One region of the Pseudomonas extremaustralis genome, then DNA from elsewhere that is predicted to be linked to it. Evidence: predicted binding sites of a transcription regulator. Region 1 holds the regulator's gene; the other holds the start of a gene.

Region 1 (5,270 bases):
CCGGCAACACCGACGAATTTGGCCGAGGCGCGGGCGTGCAGGCCCAGCTTGTTGATGATTTCAATTTCCAGAGCGGGCATCGCGGGGGTGTTCCTTTCAGCTAAGGTCGCGGTGGCGAACCTGGACGTTCTTGAGGGTTTGTTGCAGCATCTGGCCCAGGCGTTCGGTCAGGTAGACGGAGCGGTGGTGGCCGCCGGTGCAGCCGATGGCGATGGTGACATAGGCCCGGTTGCTCGCGGCAAAGCGCGGCAGCCATTTAAGCAGGTAGCTGGAGATGTCCTGGAACATCTCCTCCACATCCGGTTGCGCCGCCAGGTAATCCGCCACAGGCTGGTCCAGCCCGGACTGCTCACGCAGTTCCGGTTTCCAGTAAGGGTTGGGCAGGCAGCGCACGTCGAACACCAGGTCGGCATCCACCGGCATGCCGCGCTTGAAGCCAAAGGACTCCACCAGAAACGCCGTGCCGGGCTCCGGCTGGTTCAGCAGACGCAGCTTGATGGCGTCACGCAGTTGGTACAGGTTAAGACTGGTGGTATTGATCTTGAGGTCGGCGAGGTCAATGATCGGACCGAGCAGCTTGCTTTCGTCTTCGATGGCTTCGGCCAGGGAGCGATGAGGGCTGCTGAGGGGGTGTCTTCGACGGGTCTCGGAGAAACGCTTGAGCAGAGTCTCTTCGTCGGCATCCAGGTACAGCACATCGCAATGAATGTGCTTGGCCCGTACTTCCTCGAGTAACTGCGGGAATCGCTCGAGATGGCTGGGCAAGTTGCGGGCATCAATCGAGACGGCGACCAGCGGCTGCGCCAATTCTGTGTGGATCAATGCGCGTTCCGCCAGTTCCGGCAACAGGCCGGCGGGCAGGTTGTCGATGCAGTAGAAACCGTTGTCCTCAAGAACATTGAGGGCGGTGCTTTTACCCGACCCGGAGCGGCCGCTGACGATGATCAAACGCATGATTACCGCCCGTTCTGTTCATCCAGTACAACCTGGTACAGCGCCTCATTGCTGCTGGCGCTGCGCAGTTTGTCGCGTACGTCCTTGCGGTCAAGCATGCTGGCGATCTGCCGGAGCAGTTCCAGGTGCGCATCGGTGGCTGCCTGTGGGACCAGCAGTACAAACAGCAGGTCGACCGGGGCACCGTCGATGGCGTCGAAATCGATGGGAGCTTCCAGGTGCAGCAGGGCGCTGACAGGTGTCTCGCAGCCCTTCAGGCGGCAGTGGGGAATGGCGATGCCGTTACCAAAACCTGTGGAGCCGAGTTTTTCACGGGCAATAAGAGCCTCATATACATCTTGCATCTCCAGCTCAGGCACTTCGCGGCTGATCAGGTTGGCAATTTGTTCGAGGGCTTTTTTCTTGCTGCCGCCCGGCGCATTCACAAGTGAACGGCCGGGGGTCAGGATGGTTTCAAGTCGGATCATGGGGGGAGAGTTAACGACCTGTACCTTGCATCAGGTGCAGATTCTTTTCCTTATGCTTTATGAGTTGGCGGTCCAGCTTGTCGTAGAGCGAGTCGATCGCCGCATACATGTCCTCATGCTCAGCATTGGCGACGAGCTTGGCATTCGGTACGTGCAGGGTGGCCTCGATTTTCTGTTTGAGCTTATCGACCTCCATGATGACCTGCACGTTGGTGATCTTGTCAAAATGCCCCGCAAGCTTGTTCAGCTTGCTCTCGGTGTACTCACGCAGGGGCTTGGTGACTTCCAGCTGGTGTCCACTGATGTTGACTTGCATACAGCTTCTCCTTCGTTGCCAGTGCATAAAGCGGCAGGCAAGAACGCCTGCCACTGGAACGCTGTGGCCCGCCCGTCACATCAAACGCTTTCGCTCGCTGGAAGGCGCGATCCCTAGGGACTCGCGGTATTTGGCGACGGTTCGACGGGCGACCTGAATGCCTTGTGCCTCCAGTAAACCAGCGATCTTGCTGTCACTCAACGGCTTTTTCTGATTTTCCGCGGCAACCAGTTTTTTGATGATCGCGCGGATCGCCGTGGACGAGCATTCGCCGCCTTCGGAGGTGCTGACGTGGCTGGAGAAAAAGTATTTCAGCTCATATATACCCCGTGGGGTATGCATGAATTTTTGCGTGGTTACCCGGGAAATCGTCGATTCGTGCATGCCCACCGCTTCGGCGATGTCATGCAGAACCAGGGGTTTCATCGCTTCGTCGCCGTATTCCAGGAAGCCGCGCTGGTGCTCGACGATCTGGGTGGCCACTTTCATCAGGGTTTCGTTGCGGCTTTGCAGGCTCTTGATGAACCAGCGCGCTTCCTGCAACTGGTTGCGCATGAAGGTGTTATCGGCGCTGGTGTCGGCGCGGCGCACGAAGCCGGCATATTGGGGGTTGACCCGCAGGCGTGGCACCGACTCCTGGTTCAACTCCACCTGCCAGCGCTCATTATGCTTGCGCACGATCACGTCGGGCACGACGTATTCGGCTTCAGTGGACTCGATCTGCGAGCCTGGGCGTGGGTTGAGGCTTTGCACCAACTCGATGACCTGGCGCAGGTCGTCTTCCTTGAGCTTCATGCGGCGCATCAACTGGCTGTAGTCGCGGCTGCCCAGCAGGTCGATGTAGTCAGTGACCAGGCGCTGGGCCTCAACGAGCCAAGGAGTTTTGGCGGGCAACTGGCGCAATTGCAGCAACAGGCACTCGCTGAGGTTGCGCGCGCCGATGCCTGCGGGCTCGAACTGCTGGATGCGGTGCAGGACGGCTTCGATTTCGTCCAGCTCGATGTCCAGTTCCGGGTCGAAGGCTTCAAGAATTTCTTCGAGCGTTTCGTCCAGATAGCCCTGGTTATTGATGCAGTCGATCAGGGTTACGGCGATCAGGCGATCGGTGTCGGACATCGGCGCCAGGTTCAATTGCCAAAGCAAGTGGCTCTGAAGGCTCTCGCCGGCGGAGGTGCGGGTGGTGAAATCCCACTCGTCGTCATCGTTGCTGGGCAGGCTGCTGGCGCTGGTCTGGTAGACGTCTTCCCAGGCGGTGTCTACGGGAAGTTCGTTGGGAATGCGTTCGTTCCAGTCGCCTTCCTCAAGGTTGTCCACCGTCGGGGCGGTTTCCTGGTAGGAGGGTTCCTGTACGTCGGAGTTGGGTTTTTGCTCGATGTTGTCAGCCAGTGGGTCTGCATTATCGAAGTCGTCGCCTTCTTCCTGGCGTTCGAGCATCGGATTGGACTCCAGGGCCTCCTGGATTTCCTGTTGCAGGTCCAGGGTCGACAATTGGAGCAGGCGGATGGCCTGTTGCAGCTGCGGTGTCATCGTCAGCTGCTGGCCCATTCTCAGGACTAGCGATGGTTTCATGGCAGGGGCTTAACACCTTATTCGCCGGCGCAATGCGCCATCCACGACAGGGCGCGTGAGCGCCAAACATAAGCAAATTATATGCCTGATATCGGGGGCTTTGCCTAGAGCGCGGTAACAATAAAAATCCGGAGGTTTTCATTGACTCCCGCGCGCCTTGGCGAACGGCCGTGACACCACGGTAGTTACAGGCGGAACTCGTGACCCAGGTACACTTCCTTGACCAGTTCGTTGGCAAGGATGGTCGCGGAATCGCCTTCGGCAATCAGCTGTCCATCGTTGACGATATACGCGGTTTCGCAGATATCGAGGGTCTCACGGACATTGTGGTCGGTGATCAGCACGCCAATGCCCTTGGCCTTGAGGTGGTGGATGATCTGCTTGATGTCGCCTACCGAGATCGGGTCGACGCCTGCAAACGGTTCGTCCAGCAGGATGAACTTGGGGTTGGTGGCCAGGGCCCGGGCAATTTCCACGCGGCGACGCTCGCCACCGGACAGGCTCATGCCGAGGTTGTCGCGAATATGATTGATGTGGAATTCCTGGAGCAGGCTTTCCAGTTCCTTGCGACGCCCGTCACGGTCGAGTTCCTTGCGGGTCTCGAGGATCGCCATGATGTTGTCGGCTACCGACAGTTTGCGAAAAATCGATGCTTCCTGCGGAAGGTAGCCGATGCCAGCGCGGGCGCGACCGTGCATCGGCTGGTGGCTGACATCCAGGTCGTCGATCAGGACGCGCCCCTGATCCGCCTGGACCAGCCCGACGATCATATAGAAGCAAGTGGTCTTGCCGGCGCCGTTAGGGCCGAGCAGGCCGACGATCTGGCCGCTGTCGATCGACAGGCTGACGTCGCGCACGACCTGACGGCCTTTGTAGGCCTTGGCCAGATGCTGGGCTTTCAGGGTTGCCATTACTCGGCCTTCTTCTTCGGCTGGATAACCATGTCGATACGTGGGCGCGGCGCGGTGACCTTGTTGCCATTGGCACGACCGGCGTTAGCAATCTGTTTCACGGTGTCATAGGTGATCTTTTCACCTTCCGTGGAGTTGCCATCGGGGCTGAGCACCTTGGCCTGGTCGATCAGGACAATGCGGTTTTGCTGAGCGTGGTACTGGATGGTTTTACCGTAGCCTTTCATCGGGGCAGTGTCGGTGGCCGCCTGCTTCTGCTCGAAGTAAGCCAGGTTGCCGACCGAAGTGACCACGTCAATGTCACCGGATGAGGTGCGAGTCAGTGTCACCGTGTTGCCGGTAATCTTCATCGAGCCCTGGGTGATGATCACGGCGCCGGTATAAGTGGCAACGCCTTGCTTGTCATCCAGTTGCGCATCGTCGGCTGCGATATGGATCGGTTGCTGGCTATCGTTCGGCAGAGCCCAGGCGCTCACGCTTCCCAGTGCTGCGCCCAGACTGAGCAAAATAGGGAGAGTTTTAACGAGCCTCATACTGTCCTCTTACGTTCGATAGCAGGTGTATCCTGCTTTCTTTCAAATACGCTTTCATTCCCTTGCCAGTCGATACACCGCCAGCGCCGTCGATTCTAACGTCTTGCTCGGTCTGCGCATATTGCTTCTGCGGGAATACGGTCATGCGGCTGGTGGTAATCACCGTGTCGCGGTTCTTGGCATCGGTACGCGCAACGCGCACCGAGTCGATCAGTTCTACTTCGGTACCGTCCGGGTTGACCTCGCCGCGCTTGCTGGTGACGTGCCATGGAAACTCGGTGCCGCGATAGATATTCATGTCCGGGTTTGTCAGCAGGGTGACCTCGGTCGCCTTCACATGCTCGACCTTGTCCGAGGTCATCTCGTACTGCAACTTGCCGTCAGGCAGGAACTGCACACTTTTGGCGTTGGTGGCGTAGTAGTCGATTGCACTTTCGTCGACCTGCGCTGCAGGCTGGTCGAGAAAGCGCTCCGGGCTGATATTCCAGTAGCCCACCGCCAGGAATAACGCGGCGATGAC
Region 2 (5,270 bases), 2.8 Mb from region 1:
ACACATTCGGCGTGCAGTGTCACCCAGATGGGTGTTGCGGCGTACTTGGAGAACGGCGGCTACGACCGGCACTTGCGCTACATCCGCCAGGAATATCGCAAGAACCTCAGCGCGTTCCAACTGGCCGTGCAGCAGTATTTCCCGGAAGGCACCCAGATGACCCGTCCGACCGGCGGCTTTATCCTGTGGGTCAGTTTGCCCGGGCGGGTCAATACCCAGGAACTGCACGTGCGTGCCCTGCAACAGGGCATCAGCATTGCACCGGGGTTGATTTTCAGTAACACCGAACAGTTCAATCACTGCATTCGTCTTAATTGCGGCACACCGTGGAACCGTGAGGCAGAGCGTGCGCTGATGACTCTGGGCATGCTCGCCAGCCAGTTATGTCAGGAAACCGCGGCGGGCCTTTGAGGCGCTGAAAAGGCACAACGCCCATCGCTGGCCAATCCCGCGCTTGTCATGCCGCACACAACAAGCGAGCATATGCGCCTCTGCCGTTAATGCTGTTGGCGATATGACCTCTATTGTTCGTGCTGTTTTGGTGATTGGCCTGTTAAGCCTATGTAACGTCGGCACAGTGCTGGCGGCGACACCTGTGACCGAGGCCAAGCCCGCTACCCATGCCCAACAGAAGTCCCCCGCGAAAAAATCGGCACCGGCCAAAACCGCTCCCGTCGTCAAAAAGAAAGCCGCCACCGTGAAAAAACGTGCGTCGGTCGCGAGCAAATCCAAGGCGGCCCGTGAAGTGGCGCAAACCCAATTGCCACCTGCACATTTGGACTTGTCACTGCCTTCGGACATGGTCAGGCACTTGCAGCCTCTGGGCACCGTGCCCAAACCCAAGAGCGTGCCGCTGCTGCCACCGATGTTTGGCGAGAAACCCACCGACAACAGTGCGTTCCAGATCAACGGTCGCCTGCTCAGCAACGAAATGAAGCTGCAATTGCGCAACGAAGAGCGCCGTGAAGTGGAAGGCGCCGCATTGGAATTCGAGTTCAAGCAGTAAACCTTCCGCCAAACGTGACGCCTCCCCTCGACCATCTGTCGCAGACTGGTCAGTCACTTTTGTTTGGCACGAAAAAAGCCCTGTTAGACCATTTTAAAACGGCTGTTTAAGGGCGTACTCTAAGCCCGGCCATCTACATTGAGTCGTCGAGGATCTACTGGTCATGAAATGCCGTGAAGGTTGTGGCGCTTGCTGCATCGCCCCCTCCATCAGTTCACCCATACCGGGAATGCCCAATGGCAAACCGGCGGGCGAACGCTGTCTGCACCTGTCTGTCGAACAGCTGTGCCTGTTGTTCGGCCGACCGGAACGACCGGCAGTGTGCAGTGCTTTCAAAGCCGATATCGACGTGTGCGGCACCGACCAGGCCGATGCCATCCGCTTGATCGGCTGGTGGGAGCAGGTGACGGCGGCTTGATGGGCTTTACTATCGGAACTTCAACAATAAGGAATACAACAATGGGTTCGCTGAAACGAATGGCTGTGTTGTGCGGTTTTACGGTGTTGTTTGCTGCCACTGCCCAGGCTGAGGATTGGCAGGTCGCCAAGGACGAAGACGGTATCAAGGTTTCTCTGAGTGAAATTGCCGGCTCCAAGTACAAGGCTTATCGCGGCGTGACGGTGATCAAGGCGCCAATCGCCAAAATCCAGGCTCTGCAGGAAGACGCGGTCGGGGCCTGCTCCTGGATTCACGAGTGCAAGTCGCAAAAGTTACTCAAGGCGCAAGGTGACAAGAGCTGGACCTACACCCAGTTCAAGGCACCGTTCCCGGTGACTGACCGTGATTCCATCCTGGAAATCACTACGTCCAAGGCCGCCGACGGTACGGTCACCCGCACGCTCCTGGAAGTGCCGACCTATCAGCCGGAAGTCAAAGGCTACGTACGGGTAGCGCAGGTCAACGGCTTCTGGAAACTGGTCCCCAAAGGCGACAACCAGACCGAAGTCACCTACCAGGTGCACACTGAGCCCGGCGGCAGCGTGCCTTCGTGGTTGGCCAACAAGTTCGTGGTGGATGCCCCGTTCAACACCTTGAAAGCCCTCAAGGAGCGCGCTGAAAAGTAACAGCAGTTGATCAGGTGCCTCCTGCCTTGAGTGGAACGTTTGGCGAACCTTCAAGGTCCAGATAGGTATAGGCCCACACATGGGTTTTATCGAGGAGGCACCAATGCAAACGTGGCAAATTACCTTCGTTGACGATCACGGCGTCAAGTCTGTCGAGCAGTTCGCCTGCGAGCAGATGCCCAGCCTGGAAGATGCTGCCCACATGATTCGCAACAAACTGCTACCCGTGGCTGCCGAACTCGACCTCAATGATCTTGAAGGTCGCCAGCCAGAGCCTACGGTCAAGATCCTCAAAGACCAGAACAGTATTCAAATCCTCGACATTTCCCCCGCCGCCTGAATATTGGCTGTATGTGTTCCTAGCGCCTCTGGTGGAGGTGATAGCTTCGCGCTACTCTGCAAGCGAGATCAGCGAATGAATCGCTAAGGTCTGGTCTTGTCAGCTACATGCTTGTTTTCCATCGGTGATGTTATTGCCGCAGTACCCGCGCCAGTAGGGCGCGGGCTTCGGGAAGCACGGAAAGTCTATCCATCGGTTTGAGGAGGACGTTTCATGAGCACAGCCTATCAAGAAGACATCAGCACCAACGTTCTGCGCCGCATGAAAGAAGGCGGCTTCGACTTTTCACGGTTTCACCCCATCGAGTTCTACGCCATTTTTCCGGATGAGGAACGGGCGCGCAGGGCTGCGGGTCGATTTCGTGGGGAGTCCCTGAATGCCCAGGTCAGCGCGCGCGACGATGGCGCCTGGTACTTGGAATTGAGCAAAGTCATGTTTGCAACCTACGACGGCATAGGAGACTTCGAGCAGGACTTTGAGGCGGTGGTCGAACCTTTGGGCGGAATCATCGAGGGATGGGGAGTCAAGCAGGAGGTGCGTGGCTTGCCCATGTAGCGGTATGAGAAACACAGCGTATCGGCTGACCTATGGGTCAGCCGATTTTGTTTGGGATGTCTGAAAAACTCTGGAACTTGTGCTGTCTTTTCCGGCACCCAAAAAAAACCACCCGAGCAGGGTGGCTGAAAGGGAAGACCGGGAGAGCCGGTCGGTACACGAGCTATCAAGGTACCGATTGAGCAAGGGTTGACGCTGTAGGACACGTCCTGTTCAGCACAGGAGGGCGATTATCCGCGGGCTTGGTCGGGCAGTGAAATCAACTGAGACTATGCTGTTGATAGTCAAAGTCCGCATTGTGATGAGGCATGCGGCGATACACTGGGCGTTCTGCGCACCAGGACGGTGCGTTCAAATCTCTTGAGTTATTCAACCCACTGATTTTTAAGTGTTTATGCCGCTGGCACGGGCCTTGCGATGGTTCTTGCGTCCGGGTGACAAGGAGTTCGGCATGATCCGCACTTATTACGATGAAATGTACGACGGGGCAGGGCAGGTTCGCCCTCACTACCGTGAGTTCGCCCGCTGGTTGGCCGATACCCCTGCTGAACTGCTGGCACAGCGTCGGCGCGAAGCCGATTTGCTGTTCCACCGCGCCGGGATCACCTTCACCCTTTACGGGGACGAGCAAGGTACTGAGCGACTGATTCCTTTCGACACGATCCCGCGCAGTATTCCCGCCAGCGAATGGCGGATGGTCGAGCGCGGCTGCATCCAACGGGTCAAGGCGCTGAACATGTTCCTCGCCGACCTGTATCACGAACAACGCATCATCAAGGCCGGGATCATCCCCGCCGAACAGGTACTGGCCAACGAGCAGTACCAACTGGCGATGCAGGGGCTGAACCTGCACCGCGATCTGTATTCCCACATCTCCGGGGTAGACCTCGTTCGCGATGGCGACGGCACCTATTACGTGCTGGAGGACAATCTGCGTACACCGAGCGGCGTCAGCTACATGCTCGAAGACCGCAAGATGATGATGCGCCTGTTCCCGGAGCTGTTCGCGGCCCAGCGCATTGCGCCCATCGACCATTACCCCAACCTGTTGCTAGACACCCTGAAAAGCGCCAGCCCCCTGGATAATCCCAGCGTGGTGGTGCTGACCCCTGGGCGCTTCAACAGTGCATTCTTCGAACATGCCTTTCTTGCCCGGGAAATGGGCGTCGAACTGGTGGAGGGCGCCGACCTGTTCGTGCGTGACGACCACGTGTTCATGCGCACCACCGACGGCCCCAAAGCCGTGGACGTGATCTACCGTCGCCTCGACGATGCGTTCCTCGACCCACTGGCGTTCAACCCGGACTCCATGCTCGGCGTGCCCGGCCTGCTCGCGGCCTATCGCTCGGGCAACGTGGTGCTGGCCAATGCGATCGGCACCGGGGTGGCGGATGACAAGTCGGTGTATCCCTTCGTCCCCGAGATGATCCGTTTTTACCTGGATGAAGAACCCATCCTGCAAAACGTTCCTACTTTCCAATGCCGTAAGCCCGACGAATTGTCCCACGTACTGGCCAACCTGCCGGACCTGGTGGTCAAGGAAACCCAGGGCTCCGGCGGCTACGGCATGTTGGTCGGGCCGGCCTCCACGGCGGCGGAAATCGAAGCTTTCCGCGCCCGCATCAAGGCCAAGCCTCACGCTTATATCGCACAGCCCACCCTGTGTTTGTCCACCTGCCCGACCTTCGTCGAAAACGGCATTGCACCGCGCCATATCGACCTGCGCCCGTTCGTGCTGTCCGGCAAGGAAACCCGTGTAGTGCCCGGCGGTTTGACCCGCGTGGCGCTGCGTGAAGGGTCGCTGGTGGTCAATTCATCCCAGGGCGGCGGCACTAAAGACACCTGGGTGGTTGAGGACTGATGCCATGTTGAGTAGAACTGCCTCGGATTTGTACTGGATGTCGCGCTACCTGGAACGCGCGGAAAACCTCGCGCGCATGCTCGATGTCAGCTATTCGCTGTCGCTGATGCCCCAGGATGGGCGCGGTGATGGCCTGCATGAATTGGCCATGCCGCTGTTGATCACCGGCACGCTGGATGACTACCACGAACGCCATGGCGAATTGCATGCCGAACGGCTGCTGCACTTCTTCGCGCTGGACGCGGCCAACCCGGCCAGCATCTACAGCTGCCTCGGCGCCGCGCGGGCCAGCGCCCATGCGGTGCGTGGGCGAATCACTGCCGACATGTGGGAAAACATCAACGCCACCTGGCTGGATATTCGTGACATCGCCCAGCAGGGGCTGAGCCGCTATGGCATGAGCCGTTTTTGTGAGTGGGTCAAGGAGCGTTCGCACCTGTTCC

The links. The regulator sigma-54, encoded in region 1, starts transcription at its own class of promoters, with help from an activator protein. The targets are predictions, from matches to a motif close to ANTGGCATNNANNTTGCTNT.
Region 2: the regulator sigma-54 is predicted to act here: its motif matches at 3,366-3,385, upstream of BLR63_RS00175 (circularly permuted type 2 ATP-grasp protein).

Annotation. Positions count from the first base shown of each region.
Region 1 covers NZ_LT629689.1:3,887,196-3,892,465, reverse strand. The annotation lists gene BLR63_RS17990 (HPr family phosphocarrier protein) at 1-80, opposite strand, end outside; gene rapZ (RNase adapter RapZ) at 97-954, opposite strand; gene ptsN (PTS IIA-like nitrogen regulatory protein PtsN) at 957-1,421, opposite strand; gene hpf (ribosome hibernation-promoting factor, HPF/YfiA family) at 1,432-1,737, opposite strand; gene BLR63_RS17970 (RNA polymerase factor sigma-54) at 1,813-3,306, opposite strand; gene lptB (LPS export ABC transporter ATP-binding protein) at 3,492-4,217, opposite strand; gene lptA (lipopolysaccharide transport periplasmic protein LptA) at 4,217-4,750, opposite strand; gene lptC (LPS export ABC transporter periplasmic protein LptC) at 4,737-5,270, opposite strand, start outside.
Region 2 covers NZ_LT629689.1:27,569-32,838, forward strand. The annotation lists gene BLR63_RS00145 (aminotransferase-like domain-containing protein) at 1-411, shown strand, start outside; gene BLR63_RS00150 (hypothetical protein) at 515-1,006, shown strand; gene BLR63_RS00155 (YkgJ family cysteine cluster protein) at 1,170-1,424, shown strand; gene BLR63_RS00160 (START domain-containing protein) at 1,466-2,071, shown strand; gene BLR63_RS00165 (hypothetical protein) at 2,175-2,411, shown strand; gene BLR63_RS00170 (ribonuclease E inhibitor RraB) at 2,625-2,966, shown strand; gene BLR63_RS00175 (circularly permuted type 2 ATP-grasp protein) at 3,418-4,827, shown strand; gene BLR63_RS00180 (alpha-E domain-containing protein) at 4,832-5,270, shown strand, end outside.